DNA from 3 places in the Mesorhizobium sp. WSM4884 genome. Region 3 is predicted to be linked to each of the others. Evidence: predicted binding sites of a transcription regulator. Region 3 holds the regulator's gene; each other region holds the start of a gene.
The links. The regulator PhoB, encoded in region 3, activates phosphate uptake and scavenging genes when phosphate is short. The targets are predictions, from matches to a motif close to TGTCATNNANCTGTCAT.
Positions count from the first base shown of each region.

Region 1: the regulator PhoB is predicted to act here: its motif matches at 2,381-2,397, upstream of ppk2 (polyphosphate kinase 2).
Region 2: the regulator PhoB is predicted to act here: its motif matches at 2,152-2,168, upstream of phnF (phosphonate metabolism transcriptional regulator PhnF).

Region 1 is NZ_JARTVO010000017.1:107,464-112,215, forward strand. It holds gene P9236_RS23590 (GntR family transcriptional regulator) at 1-76, shown strand, start outside; gene P9236_RS23595 (glycosyl transferase family 90) at 207-1,178, shown strand; gene P9236_RS23600 (aldo/keto reductase) at 1,185-2,228, opposite strand; gene ppk2 (polyphosphate kinase 2) at 2,490-3,410, shown strand; gene P9236_RS23610 (dihydrofolate reductase family protein) at 3,612-4,259, opposite strand; gene P9236_RS23615 (HepT-like ribonuclease domain-containing protein) at 4,489-4,752, opposite strand, start outside.
Region 2 is NZ_JARTVO010000003.1:280,132-284,883, reverse strand. It holds gene P9236_RS06635 (ABC transporter permease) at 1-141, shown strand, start outside; gene P9236_RS06630 (zinc-binding alcohol dehydrogenase family protein) at 211-1,230, shown strand; gene phnF (phosphonate metabolism transcriptional regulator PhnF) at 1,380-2,123, opposite strand; gene phnG (phosphonate C-P lyase system protein PhnG) at 2,250-2,711, shown strand; gene phnH (phosphonate C-P lyase system protein PhnH) at 2,711-3,322, shown strand; gene P9236_RS06610 (carbon-phosphorus lyase complex subunit PhnI) at 3,324-4,436, shown strand; partial or broken gene P9236_RS06605 (alpha-D-ribose 1-methylphosphonate 5-phosphate C-P-lyase PhnJ) at 4,433-4,752, shown strand, end outside.
Region 3 is NZ_JARTVO010000013.1:144,253-149,004, forward strand. It holds gene pstB (phosphate ABC transporter ATP-binding protein PstB) at 1-767, shown strand, start outside; gene phoU (phosphate signaling complex protein PhoU) at 785-1,492, shown strand; gene phoB (phosphate regulon transcriptional regulator PhoB) at 1,512-2,201, shown strand; gene P9236_RS20685 (ROK family transcriptional regulator) at 2,516-3,751, opposite strand; gene xylF (D-xylose ABC transporter substrate-binding protein) at 4,111-4,752, shown strand, end outside.

The sequences.
Region 1 (4,752 bases), on a different contig from region 3:
CGACCGGCTGATGACATCGCTGCATGAGGATCGGCGCGGCCTGCGCGCCAGGGGTTTCGCCGTCGTCGCTGCCTGATTACCCTCTACCGTCGCCGGAATATAAGGACTCTCACAAGTTCGTCACGGCGCGCGGGCTTGCAAGATGTGCGGCGCAATGCTGTAGGAGGTGCGGGGAACAACACCGCACCTACTGAAACGACGGACGCATGGCTTCGCCCTTACGCACCGCAGCGCGGGTATTTTATTTCATACGCAACATCACGCGCGATGTGGTGCCGCAGGCTCTCTTTCGCGAGCGCCTGGCTGGTCGCCTGCGGCAGGCGAAGCTCTCCGGCAAAACGGTCCGCGATCGGGTCAACTACTACAACAGGCTCGACCATAGCTTCGTGCCGAGCGCGGCGGCCGTGCCGGCCGGTCAAATACCCAAGTTCGGCAGCATGTATTATTACGATCTGAAGGAGTTCGCGCGCTACTTCGATCGCGGCCTGCTCATCGATCTCGAGTTCGGCGATGTCGTCAACGTGCCCAGGATGCCGGCGATCGTCAAGGATCGGCCTATCCGTGACGACAACGGCAACGCCGTGATTATGAAGCTCGACAAGTTCCGTCATTTCCGGTTTCCCCGCGACAGTTTGTCCTTCGCCGACAAGCGCCCGGTGGCGGTCTGGCGCGGCGATCTCAACAATCCGATCCGCAAGCGGTTCGTCGATGCCGTGCGCGGTCTGCCGGTTTGCGATGCGGGCTCGCCAAAGCCGAGCGCGCCGGAGAACTACCGCAAGCCCTACCTCACAATCCCACAGCAACTGCAGTTCCGCTACATCGTCTCGCTCGAAGGCAATGACGTGGCGACGAACCTGAAATGGATCATGAGCTCGAATTCGCTCTGCCTGATGCCGCCTCCGACCTACGAGACGTGGTTCGCCGAAGCTGAGCTCGAGGCCAATGTTCACTACGTGCCGCTGGCACCGGATTTTTCGGATGTCGCCGACAAGATCGCCTATTTCGAAAAGCGTCCGGCGGAAGCCCAACGCATCATAACGGCGGCAAACGCCTACTGCCGCCGGTTCGGCAACGAAAAGGACGAGCGAGCGGTCTCGCTGCTCGTCCTCTACAAATATTTCGTGCTGAGCGGCCAGATCGAACCCGATCCGGAAGTCTGGCGCTACATCACAGGCTGACGGTTCTCAGATAACATTGCGATCAAGCACGAGATCGGCCGGGCCGAACCGATCCTTGGCGGTGAACTGCTGGTGCCAGTATGGGTATAGCACCGGTGGCCGGCTGACGGCATCGAGCCGCAAGCGCTCATCCAACGACAGCGTCAGGCTTGCCGCGGCAAGATTGTCCTTGAGCTGGGTTTCATTGCGGGCGCCGATCACCAGCGAAGAAACGGCCGGGCGGCCGAGCAGCCAGGCAAGTGCCACCTGGGCCGCCGAGACACCGCGCGCCTTGCCGATCTCGACCAGGACGTCGACGATCCGCCACAGCCTGTCCTCGTCGCGGATCGGCGGTTCCGACCAGCCGCCAAGCTGACGCGCCGTCGGGCTATCGCGGCGGTATTTGCCGGAAAGCAGGCCGCCGGCCAGCGGGCTCCAAACCAGCACGCCAAGACCCTGGTCGACCGAGATCGGCAGCAACTCGTACTCCGCCTCGCGCGCTTCCAGCGTGTAGTGGATCTGCTGGGTGACGAAGCGTGGCTGATGATGGCTGTCGCTGATCGAGAGCGCCTTCATCACTTGCCAGCTGGAATAGTTGGAGCAGCCGACATAACGGACCTTGCCCTGGCCGACCAAGGTGTCGAGCGCGGCGATCGTCTCCTCCAGCGGCGTGACGCCGTCCCATTCGTGCAGGAAATAGATGTCGATGACATCGGTCTTGAGCCGCTTCAGGCTTCTCTCGCATTCGCGGATCAGATGATGGCGCGACAGGCCTTCGTCGTTGGGGCCGTCGCCGATCCGCATGCGCGCCTTGGAGGCGATGAGCACATCGTTCTTGCGCTTGCCGCCGAGCGCCTCGCCGACGATCTCCTCCGACAGGCCGTTGGAATAGACGTTGGCGGTGTCGATGAGGTTGATGCCGGCATCGATGCAGGTGTCGATGATGCGTCTCGCTTCCGAAAGATCGGAATTGCCGACGGCGGCGAACGGGCCCGTGCCGCCGAAGGTCATCGTGCCAAGCGTCAGTGTCGAAACCTTCAGGCCGGAACGGCCAAGCGTGCGGTATTCCATGTCAGGTCCTCGCGATTTGTTTTGAAAAGGCGCGCCGTGCAGGGCGCCGGAAAGAGGCGAGGGTATTTGTAGGACAATTCCGGCGGCTTGTCGCCCCGCCATCGATACGGGCCGATCACATATATGCTGGTCCAGCATTACAAGCCCCTGCCTGCAATAAAACCGTCATTGCGCGTCTGTATCTCAGTCGGCTTACGGAGTTGCGTTTCCAGGGTCGGAACGCAGCCGAGGCGAAAGTGGCTGATAGGCAGGAGCTGCGTGATGAACGAACTCAAAACGAATTCCGGAGCCAAGGACTGGCTGGAAGCCGAGCTCGAGGACACGCTCGACGAGGACTATGAGCTGGAGATTTCCGAACCCGCGCTCTCGCTCGAGATCGCCAGGATTTACAAGAAGTCGCATCCGCCCTCCATCGAGCGGATGACCTATTTCCGCGAGCTGCTGCGGCTGCAGTCGGAACTGATCAAGCTGCAGTCCTGGGTCGCCTACCACAAGAAGAAGCTGGTGGTGATCTTCGAGGGTCGCGACTCCGCCGGCAAGGGCGGCGTCATCAAGCGTATCACCCAGCGCCTCAACCCGCGCATCTGCCGCGTCGTGGCGCTGCCGGCGCCGACCGAGCGCGAGAAGTCGCAATGGTATTTCCAGCGCTATGTGCCGCACCTGCCGGCCGGCGGCGAGATCGTGCTGTTCGATCGCTCCTGGTACAACCGCTCCGGCGTCGAGCGCGTGATGGGCTTTGCCAATCCTGAGCAGGTGGAGGAATTCTTCCGCGACGTGCCGGAATTCGAACGCATGCTTGTGCGCTCCGGCATCACGCTGGTGAAATACTGGTTCTCGATCACCGACGAGGAGCAGCAGATGCGCTTCCTGATGCGCATTCACGATCCGATGAAGCAGTGGAAGCTGTCGCCGATGGACCTGCAGTCACGCGTGCGCTGGGAGCAGTACACCAAGGCCAAGGAAGAGACCTTCGCCCGCACCAACATCAAGGAGGCGCCCTGGTTCATCGTCGAAGGCAACGACAAGAAGCGGGCGCGGCTGAACTGCATCGACCATCTGCTGCAGCAGATGCCCTATGAGGACGTGCCGCATGAGGAGATCACGCTGCCGGAGCGTGTCTTCAACCCGTCCTACGAGCGCCAGGTGCTGCCGCGCGAACTCTACGTGCCGGCGAAGTATTGAGACGCCCTCCTTCTCCCCTTGCGGGAGAAGGGGATCGGCGCGTAGCGCCAAGACGGATGAGGGGTGTTGGAAGAAATGAGGTGCTGACAAACCTGTCTTATGCCTCGTGTCTGCGAGAGGGGTATCGCCAAGCTGGAGCACCCCTCATCCGACCGAGATTCGCTCGGCCACCTTCTCCCACAAGGGGAGAAGGGAAGTCGGTTACGCTCGCCCAATGATCACATGCGTGGCATCGGTCGTCGCGACCTGGCTGCTGCAGCGATAGCCGAGCTTCGGCATGTCGAGACCGGCGAAAAGATGCTCGCCGGAGCCGAGCAGGATCGGCGAGATGGCCAGATGCATCTCGTCGATGAGCCTCTCTTGCAGATATTGCCGCAGAGTCGAAACGCCGCCGCCGACGCGCACATCCTTGCCGTTGGCCGCCGCCTTCGCCTGTTCGAGCGCCGAATGGATGCCGTCGGTGACGAAATGGAACGTCGTGCCGCCTTCCATGACGATCGGCGCGCGCTTGTGGTGGGTGAGCACGAAGACCGGCACGTGATAGGGCGGGTTGTCGCCCCACCAGCCTTTCCAGCTCTCGTCCGGCCATTCGCCGCGGATTGGTCCGAACATGTTGCGGCCGAGGATCCAGGCGCCGACATTCTCGAAGCTGCGCGCGGCGAAGCTGTCGTCGATGTCGGTGGTGCCGCCCTCCTTGCCGATCACCATCTCGCGAAAGGTGCGGGTGCCGATCATCCATTTATGCAGGGCTTCGCCGCCGACGCCGAGCGGGGTTTCGAGAGTCTGATCCGGACCGGCGCCGTAGCCGTCGAGCGACAAGGTGAAAGCGTTGACACGCAGCTTGGACATGATTGCCTCCTAAACCAGTTGTAGATTGCAAGTGGTTATTGGGTAGCTTAACTGATTGCAAAATGCAAGCGGTATTTCCCGGCGTGCATGAGGGTGGCCGATGTATGGATCGTCGTCCGAAGGTGGCTGACTGAGAACATCGGATGAAACGGCTAAGGATGCTGTCGCATTTCTGCGTCGGAAAAGCGATTAGCTGGGTTGCTCTCGGTCAGCAGCATCGAGAATGCGTTCAATGGCAACGCTTTAGCGCCGGCAAATTGTCTGTCACGACAGCCCAGACGATGGCATCGGAAGTCTTGTGATATTCATGACGCAGGATGTTGCCTATGCCACGAACCTGTTTCCAGGGAATTTCTGGAGCAAGAGCCGTCAGGTCGTCGGGAATGTGCCGGGTGGCTTCGGAAATGATCTCGATACCGCGCTCGACGCCGTGGCGAAGCAACCAATCGCCACGAAAATTCTCCAATGTCTTGCCAGCCGTTGCAGCAGCGAT
Region 2 (4,752 bases), on a different contig from region 3:
CTGATCGGCTCCTTCATCCTTTCGACGATCAACAACGGCGCCAACCTGCTCAACGTCAACACCTTCTGGCAGCGCGTCATCACCGGCATGCTGATCATCGTCATCGTCTACTTCGACGGCCTGCGCCGTCGCGGCAAATAACCGTCCCTGAAATGGCGCACCGGCCTCGATCGACCGAGGCCGGCGCTCTCGCAAGTACTGGATCAGCGCATGAAAGCCGTCGTCTGCCGCTCGCCCGGCGACCTTGTCCTCGAAGACCGTACGGAACCCGGTGCGCCGCCGCCCGGCTGGGCGCGGGTCGCCGTCAGCCATGTCGGCATCTGCGGCACCGACTACCACATTTTCGAAGGCAAGCACCCTTTCCTCGCCTACCCGCGCATCATGGGCCACGAGGTCTCGGGCACGGTCGTCGAGAGGGGTGAAAACGTCGACCTTTCCGTGGGCGAGCCGGTGATCATCAATCCCTATCTCGCCTGCGGCGAATGCATCGCTTGTCGCCAGGGCAAGCCGAATTGCTGCGTCAGCATCGAGGTGCTCGGCGTGCATCGCGACGGCGCCATGTGCGACGAGATCCTGGTGCCGGCGCAGAACCTTTACCCAGCGAACGGCCTGTCGCTGGCCGATGCGGCGGCGGTCGAATTCCTGGCGATCGGCGCGCACGCCGTGCGGCGCTCGCATGCCGTGCCCGGCCAGCGCACTCTGGTCATCGGCGCCGGGCCGATCGGCCTCGGCACGGCGCTGTTTGCCCGCATCGCCGGGCTCGACGTCAACCTGCTCGACATGAGCACCGAGCGGCTCGGCTTCGCCGAAAGCGAGCTCGGCTTTGCGGCACTCGACGGCTCGAAGGCGCAGGCGACCGAACTGGTGCGGCAGGCGACCGGCGGTGAAGGTTTCGACCTTGTGTTCGACGCCACCGGCAACACGCAATCGGTGCAGTCGGCCTTCGCCCATGTCGCGCATGGCGGCACGCTGGTGCTGGTCAGCGTCGTCAAGGACGACATCACCTTCTCCGACCCCGAATTCCACAAACGCGAGATGACGCTGGTCGGCAGCCGCAACGCCTTGCATGCCGATTTCGACCATGTCGCCGCCTCGATCCGGGACGGCGCCGTGCCGCTCGCCAAGCTCGTCACCCATCGCACGACCCTTGCCGGCACGCCGCGCGATCTCGCGCGATGGGCGCATGAGAAGTCGGGGCTGATCAAGGCGGTCATCGAGGTCGGATCATAACATGACGGGTGGTGAACCCGGACCGAATTGACGGCGCGCCGCGTCGGTCGGGAAGGCGCTCCTCAAACGCCAAGCCGCTGACAAGTAGCGACCGGAGTTGGTCTGGTATCAGCGCGAGTCAGATCAATCACGGTCTCGGACAAGGCCAGCTACAACGCCGAAAGCCTCAACTCGACCCGCTCGGCGGGAAATCGCGACTCCGCGAACTGGATAGGCTGGCCATCGACCGTCACATTGATGGCAACCGTGACAAGCACGATGGCGCCCGGCTGCAGGTCGAGATCGGCAAGATCGTCCGCATCGGCGTGGCGCGCCGACAGCACCGTCGAGTGCCTCAGATAATCGTTGATGCCGAAGCGCTTCAGCGAGGCCGTGATCGATCCCGTCTCGGCCATCGCGGCCTCGATGCCGGCGAAGCGCTTGGCATCGAACCAGGTCGTCGCGCGCGACACCGCATGCCCGTCGGCCTCGCCGCGCGTCTCCAGACGGATCACGGCCGCCCCCCTGGCGATGGCGAGCGCTTCGGCGATGCGCCGATTGGCTGGCTCGGTCGATGACGACAAGAGCGCGATGTGCCGCTCGCTCGTCTGCCCTTGCAGACCGGTCGAAAAGCGCGTGCGCGCGCCGATCGGATAGGACAGCCGCTTGCGCGACAAAACGAAGGTGCCGCGCCCCTGCTCGGCCTTGAGCACACCTTCCTGCACCAGCGCGGCAATGGCGCTGCGTACGGTATGGCGGTTGACGCCGTAGCGCTCGGCCAGCGCGACCTCAGGCGGCAGCGCCGCATTCTCGACGAAATCGCCGCTCGCGATCCCCTGCAGGATCCTGTCGGCGATCTGCCGCCACAGCGACACGCCGCTGCGCCTCTCGATGCTGCTCGCCAGCCCGATCATTTCCTGCCCCCGAACATTTTTCCCCTTTTGTCATCCACCCGTCATGGACTCTCGTTACGAGGTGACTATAATTTGTATAGTTGTCTATATCAATATACAAATTATCTCGATGCGAGGAGTGAAGCAATGCGAGGACAGGAAGCGCGCGAGCAGGCCGAGCGAAAAGCCGTTATGGCGACGCTGGCGCACGCAGCGCCCGAAGAGATCGCGCGTCTTTGGAATGGCTCCGGCCTGCCCTTGGAGGCCGAACTGCTGCGCGGTCCGGAAACCGGATTGGTGACGGTGCGTGGCAGGATCGGCGGCGGCGGCGCGCCCTTCAATGTCGGCGAGGCGACCGTCACCCGCGCAACGGTGCGGCTCCCCTCCGGGCAGGTCGGCCATTCCTATGCGCTCGGCCGCGACAAGAGCAAAGCCAGGCTCGCCGCAATCGCCGACGCGCTCTGGCAGGACCCTGTTCATCGCGAGGCTGTCGAAACGAAACTGGTCGCGCCGTTGCGCGCTGCGCTTGTTGCGGCGCGCGAGAAACGGCGGGTCGAGACGGCGGCCACGAAAGTCGATTTCTTCACCATGGTGCGCGGAGAGGACTGATGGATATCGCCACGCAATCGATCGAAGGCGGCTTCGCCGATCCCGTCTTCAACGCTCAAGTCGTATTCCGCGCCATCATGGACGCCATGGCGCGCCCAGGCAGCGTCCAGGCGCTGCCGGCGCTCGCCCAACCACCAGCGCCGCTGTCTAAAACTGCCGGCGCCGTCGCGTTGTCGCTGTGCGACAACGACACGCCGATCTGGATCGATCCGCGACTGCAGGCCGAAGCGTCTGTGAAGGCCTGGCTCGGTTTCCACACCGGCGCGCCCTTGGCCAACACGCCTGCCGACGCGCATTTCGCTTTGGTAGCCAATCCGGCGCAGATGGCGGCGCTCGACGGTTTCTCGCAGGGCACGCAGGAATATCCCGACCGCTCGACGACATTGATCCTGTTGGTCGACGATCTCGCTTCCGGTCCGTCGCTACTGCTCGAAGGCCCCGGCATCGAGAAGACGGCGATAATCGCGCCGACGGGCATGCCGCGCCATTTCGTCGAGCAGTGGAAGCAGAACAACCAGCGTTTCCCGCGCGGCGTCGACATCATCCTGGCGGCGCCCGGCCACCTCGCTTGCCTGCCGCGCACCACCCGCATCCAGACGATGGAGGCATGACATGTATGTCGCGGTGAAAGGCGGCGAAGCCGCAATCGCCAACGCCCACCGCCTGCTTGCCGATCGCCGCCGCGGCGACCGCTCGGTGCCGGCCCTGCGCCTCGATCAGATCGTCGAGCAGCTTGCGCTCGGCGTCGACCGGGTGATGAGCGAAGGCTCGCTCTACGACCGCGAGCTCGCGGCTTTGGCCCTCGTCCAGGCGCGGGGCGACATGATCGAGGCGATCTTCCTGGTGCGCGCCTACCGCACCACGCTGCCGCGCTTCGGCTACGCCAACCCGGTCGACACCGGCGCCATGCAGATCGAGCGGCGCGTGTCGGCCACGTACAAGGACCTGCCCGGCGGCCAGGTGCTCGGTCCGACCTTCGACTATACCCACCGCCTGCTCGATCCGGAGCTTGCCGCCGGCGCGGAAGTCGAGACGCCCGCGCAGCGCTCGGCCGAAGCGGAAGCCATGCCGCGCGTCTCCGCGATCCTAGCCCATGAGGGCCTGATCGAGGCGGATGGCGACATGCCGCTAGACCACATCCCCGGCGACATCACCCGCGAGCCGCTGCAATTCCCGATGGCGCGCGACATCCGCCTGCAGGCGCTGTCGCGCGGCGATGAGGGTTTCCTGCTGGCGCTCGGCTACTCGACGCAGCGCGGCTATGCGCGCAATCACCCCTTTGTCGGCGAGGTGCGCATCGGCGAGGTCGAGCTGGAGCTCGACGTGCCCGAGCTGCCCTTCGCCGTACCGCTGGGCTCGATCCGCGTCACCGAGTGCCAGATGGTCAACCAGTTCAAGGGCTCGGCCAAGGCGCCGCCGCAATTCACCCGCGGCTACGGACTGGTCTTCGGGCAGAGCGAGCGCAAGGCGATGGCGATGGCACTGTGCGACCGGGCGCTGCGCGCGACCGAACTTGGCGAGGACGTCGTGGCCGCCGCGCAGGACGAGGAGTTCGTCATCTCGCATTCCGACAATGTCCAGGCCACCGGCTTCGTCGAGCACCTCAAGCTGCCGCACTATGTCGACTTCCAGGCCGAGCTCGACCTGGTCCGCCGCATGCGCGCCGAATACGAGGCGCGGGAAAATGGGGGCAACGGTGAAGAGAAAAGGGAGGCCGCGGAATGAACGTGCAACCGACAGACATCGCCACCTACAACTTCGCCTATCTCGACGAGCAGACCAAGCGGATGATCCGCCGCGCGATCCTCAAGGGCATTGCCATTCCCGGCTACCAGGTGCCCTTCGCCTCGCGCGAGATGCCGATGCCCTATGGCTGGGGCACCGGCGGCGTGCAGGTCACCGCATCGATCATCGGCCCGGACGATGTGCTCAAGGTCATCGACCAGGGCGCCGACGACACCACCAACGCCGTTTCGATCCGCGCCTTCTTCAAAAAGGTCGCCAAGGTCGCGGTCACCACAGAGACCGCCAAGGCGACGAT
Region 3 (4,752 bases):
ACACGGCCGTCGAGAAGGCCAAGATCGAGGTCAAGAACCTCAACTTCTACTATGGCCAGTCGAAGGCGCTGAAGGACATCAACCTGTCGCTGCCCGAGCGCAGCGTCACCGCCTTCATCGGGCCGTCGGGCTGCGGGAAGTCGACGCTGCTGCGCGTGCTGAACCGCATCTACGAGCTTTACCCGAAGCAGAGCGCGGAAGGCCAGGTGCTGCTCGACGGCAAGAACATTCTCGACCGCTCGCAGGACCTCAACCTGCTCAGGACCAAGATCGGCATGGTGTTCCAGAAGCCGACGCCGTTCCCGATGTCGATCTACGAGAACATTGCCTTCGGCGTCAGGCTGTACGAGAAGATCAGCAAGGCCGAAATGGACAACCGCGTCGAATCGGCGCTGAAGCGCGCGGCGCTCTGGAGCGAGGTCAAGGACAAGCTCAACGCCAGCGGCCAGAGCCTTTCCGGTGGTCAGCAGCAGCGGCTTTGCATCGCCCGCACCGTGGCGGTGAAGCCGGAGGTCATCCTGCTCGACGAGCCGGCCTCGGCGCTCGACCCGCTGTCGACCGCCAAGATCGAAGAGCTGATCGACGAGCTGCAGGCCGACTACACGATCGTGATCGTCACCCACAACATGCAGCAGGCGGCGCGCGTGTCGCGGCAGACGGCGTTCATGTATCTCGGCGAGCTGGTCGAGTTCGACCGGACGGAGAAGATCTTCACCTCGCCTCGCGAGAAGCGCACGCAGGACTATATCACCGGCCGCTTCGGCTGAGTTCATACGAGGACATAATCATGGCCCATACGGTCGCTTCCTTCGACGAGGATCTGAGGCAGATCAGCCAGCTTATCCGTGATATGGGCGATCTCGCCGGCTCGATGGTCGGCGCGTCGACCAAGGCCCTGCTCAATTCCGACAACGCGCTGGCGCAGCGCGTGGTTTCCGACGACGCCATCATGGACGCACGGCAGCGCGAGCTCGACGATCGCGCTATCACGTTGATCGCCAAGCGCCAGCCGATGGCCGACGACCTGCGCAGTGTGGTCGGCGCCATCCGCATGGCCGGCGACCTCGAGCGCATCGGCGACCTCGCCAAGAACATCGCCAAGCGCGTCGGCTCCGTCGGCGTCAGCGCCGCGCCGCGCGACCTGTCGCACTCCATCGACTCGATGGCGCAGCTGGTGCTGATCCAGGTCCAGGGCGTGATCGAGGAGTACACGGCGGGCGACGCCACGGCGCTCGCCAAGCTCCGGAACGACGACGAGCGCATCGACGTCAAATACACCTCCGTCTTCCGCGAGCTTCTGACCTACATGATGGAGGATCCGCGCAACATCACGGCCTGCACGCATCTCCTGTTCTGCGCCAAGAATCTGGAGCGCATCGGCGACCACGTCACCAACATCGCCGAGAACGCCTATTATGTGCTGACCGGCACCCAATTGCCCGCGAACCGTCCGAAGCAGGACGAGACGGCGATGTCGGCGCCGGCGGCCTGACAGCGAAGGTACCTGCTAAATGATCGCGCCACGTATCATGGTGGTGGAGGACGAGGAGCCGCTGGGGGTGTTGCTCCGCTACAACCTCGAATCCGAAGGCTATCAGGTCGAGGTGGTCACCCGCGGCGACGAAGCCGAAATCCGCCTGCAGGAGAACGTGCCCGATCTCCTGGTGCTCGACTGGATGGTGCCGGCGGTTTCCGGCATCGAGCTTTGCCGGCGCCTCAGGATGCGGCCCGAGACCGAACGGCTGCCGATCATCATGCTGACGGCGCGCGGCGAGGAAAGCGACAGGGTGCGCGGCCTCTCGACGGGCGCCGACGACTATCTGGTCAAGCCGTTCTCGACGCCTGAATTCATGGCCAGGGTCAAGGCGCTGTTGCGCCGCGCCAAGCCGGAGGTGCTTTCGAGCGTGCTCAAGGTCGGCGACATCGTGCTCGACCGTGAATCGCACCGCGTCTACCGCAAGAAGAGCGAGATCAGGCTTGGCCCGACCGAGTTCCGGCTGCTCGAGTTCATGATGCGGCACCCCGGCCGGGTGTTCTCGCGCAGCCAGTTGCTCGACAACGTCTGGGGCGAGACGATCTATATCGACGAGCGCACGGTCGACGTGCATGTCGGGCGCCTGCGCAAGGCCGTCAACAACGGCCGCATGCCCGATGTCATCCGCACCATACGCGGGGCGGGGTACGCGATCCGCGAGGATTAGTCTTCCTGTGGAGGCGGTAACAGGTTGAATCCGATCGTATGCGCCGGCGATTGGCTCAGACGCTTCTGACTTCGTCATCCACGGGCGGAGCAAGGAGCGAAGCGACGCAGCGCAGACCCGAGGATCCATTCCGTGACGTCGACGCGCCACTACGGTGCAGAATTCCGTTCCGCTGCGCCCTGCGTCCGAGGTAACGGCACGGATTCCAAGGTCTTCGCGACGGAGCTTCGCTCCTGCTTCGCCCTGGTATGACGAAGCTTCGGGACCTTCGCAAATCTCCGACGTCTAGCAGGACACGATCACTTCAAAGCTGTTCAGGCGACGTGCTTGCCCGCTCTTGTCTGCACGCCCGGCGCGAAAATCTCCTGGTCGACGAAGGTCAGCGCGCGCATGGCGCAGCCCTCGCGGATCAGCGGCAATTCGTTCGGCTCGGTGTCGAAGGAGATCGATTCCGAGTGCTGGCCACCGGCGGTTTGGGCGATGGCCTCGCGCAGCGACGGCTCGATCAGGTCGAAAGCGGCGGCGCTGACGCCGACCATGGCGACCGGCGCCGGGTCGATCAGCGCGAACAAGCTGCCCAGGCCGAAGCCCAGCGCCTCGCCCGCCCGGCGGTATGCCTCGCGCTCCGGGCCGTCCTTCTCGCGCGCCTTGGCGGCAAGCGCCCGCATGTCGGCGTCGCCGACATCGACCGGCTCGGCGTCCTCGCTCATCTTCATGGCGCTGCGCCAGATGGCGTAGTTGCCGGCATAGGCCTCGACGCAGCCGCGGCGTCCGCAACGGCAGAGCGCGCCGCCCGGACGATGGATCATATGGCCGAACTCGCCTCCGGAAGAATGCGTGCCGGTGAACAGCTCGCCCTTCAGCACCAGGCCCATGCCGATGCCGTGCGAGAGCAGGATGGCTATGAAGTTGTCGCGATAGCGGTTGGGGTCTCGCCATTGCAGCGCCACCGCCATCATGTTGCAGTCGTTTTCCATGGTGGCCGGGATGCCGAATTCCTTTTCCAGGATGTTGGCGAAAGGAATGTCGGTCAAAGGCGTGATCGGCGACCACAGCATTGCCCGCGCATGGGAATCGGTGATGCCTTGGATACCCATGGCGATGCGGGCAACGCTGCCGACATCGAGGTCGGGATCTTTCAGCCGGCGCCGGACGATCGCCACACATTCGCCGATCAGCTCGTCGCGCGGCATGGTCAGCGTATCGAGGCGCCGTTGCTCCTCGGCGATGACCTGCCCGGCATAGTCGATGACGGCGACGGAAAGGAAATTCAGCGACAGCACCACCGTCACCACCGCGGCCGCCTCGGGATTGAGGGCGAGGCCGACCTGCGGCCGGCCGCGCTTAAGCGATGCCGCCTCGCTCGGCTTGCTCTCGGCCAGGATGCCTTCCTGGATCAGGTCCGAGGAAATTGCCGAAATGGTCGAGTGGCTAAGCCCCGTGGTCGCGGCGATCTCCGTGCGCGACGGCTGGCCGGCGCGGCGCACGGCCGAGAGCACCATGGCGCGGTTGCGCCGGCGCAGGTCGTCATGGCGGATCCCGACCGACATTTTTCTCCTCCCGGTCAGCGCGGCCTCTTGATAATGCATGGGCCGTCGGCGACGCGCCAGATCGGTTCAGTCGCGGATGCACCACCGAACCGCTCTGGATTTTTTGTTTCATTCAGTTCCAACGGGGCAACGCTTCCGCGCTTCTGTGCAACTGTTTTGGAATAGTGGCAGAAGCGGACGGGGCTGTCATTATTTATTGCGGGCCTCGAAAAAAAGTTCGCGGCACCTCAAAAACCATCAGAATCGCAGTTGACAGCGCTTCGGCGTTGGATCAGTATTTTTTCGAGGCTCGAAAAAAAGCCTCTGTGCCGGCCTTCGGGCCAGTCTGGGTAGCGCCGCGATGGCGCAGGGAGGAAATCATGAAGAGATTCGCAACCGCCATGCTGGCGGGTGTCGCCATGTCGTTGACGCTGGCGTCGGTCGCAGAGGCGAAGGACAAGGTGATCGGCGTTTCGTGGTCGAATTTTCAGGAAGAGCGCTGGAAGACCGACGAAGCGGCAATGAAGAAAGCCATCGAGGCCGCCGGCGACAAATACATTTCGGCCGACGCGCAGTCCAATCCGGGCAAGCAGCTGACCGACGTCGAAAGCCTGATCTCGCAGGGCGCAAACGCGTTGATCATCCTGGCGCAGGATGCCTCGGCGATCGGCCCGGCGGTGCAGAAGGCGCTCGACGAAGGCATTCCGGTGGTCGGCTACGACCGCCTGATCGAGAACAAGGACGTGTTCTACCTGACCTTCGACAACAAGGAAGTCGGCCGCATGCAGGCCCGCGAGGTGTTCAAGGCCAAGCCTGAAGGCAACTACGTCTTCATCAAGGGCTCGGGTGCCGATCCGAATGCGGATTTCCTGTTCGCGGGCTCGATGGAAGTGCTGAAGGAAGCCATCGACAGCGGCAAGATCAAGAATGTCGGCGAAGCCTATACGGACGGCTGGCTGCCTGCCAACGCACAGAAGAACATGGAGCAGTTTCTGACCGCCAACGACAACAAGGTCGATGCG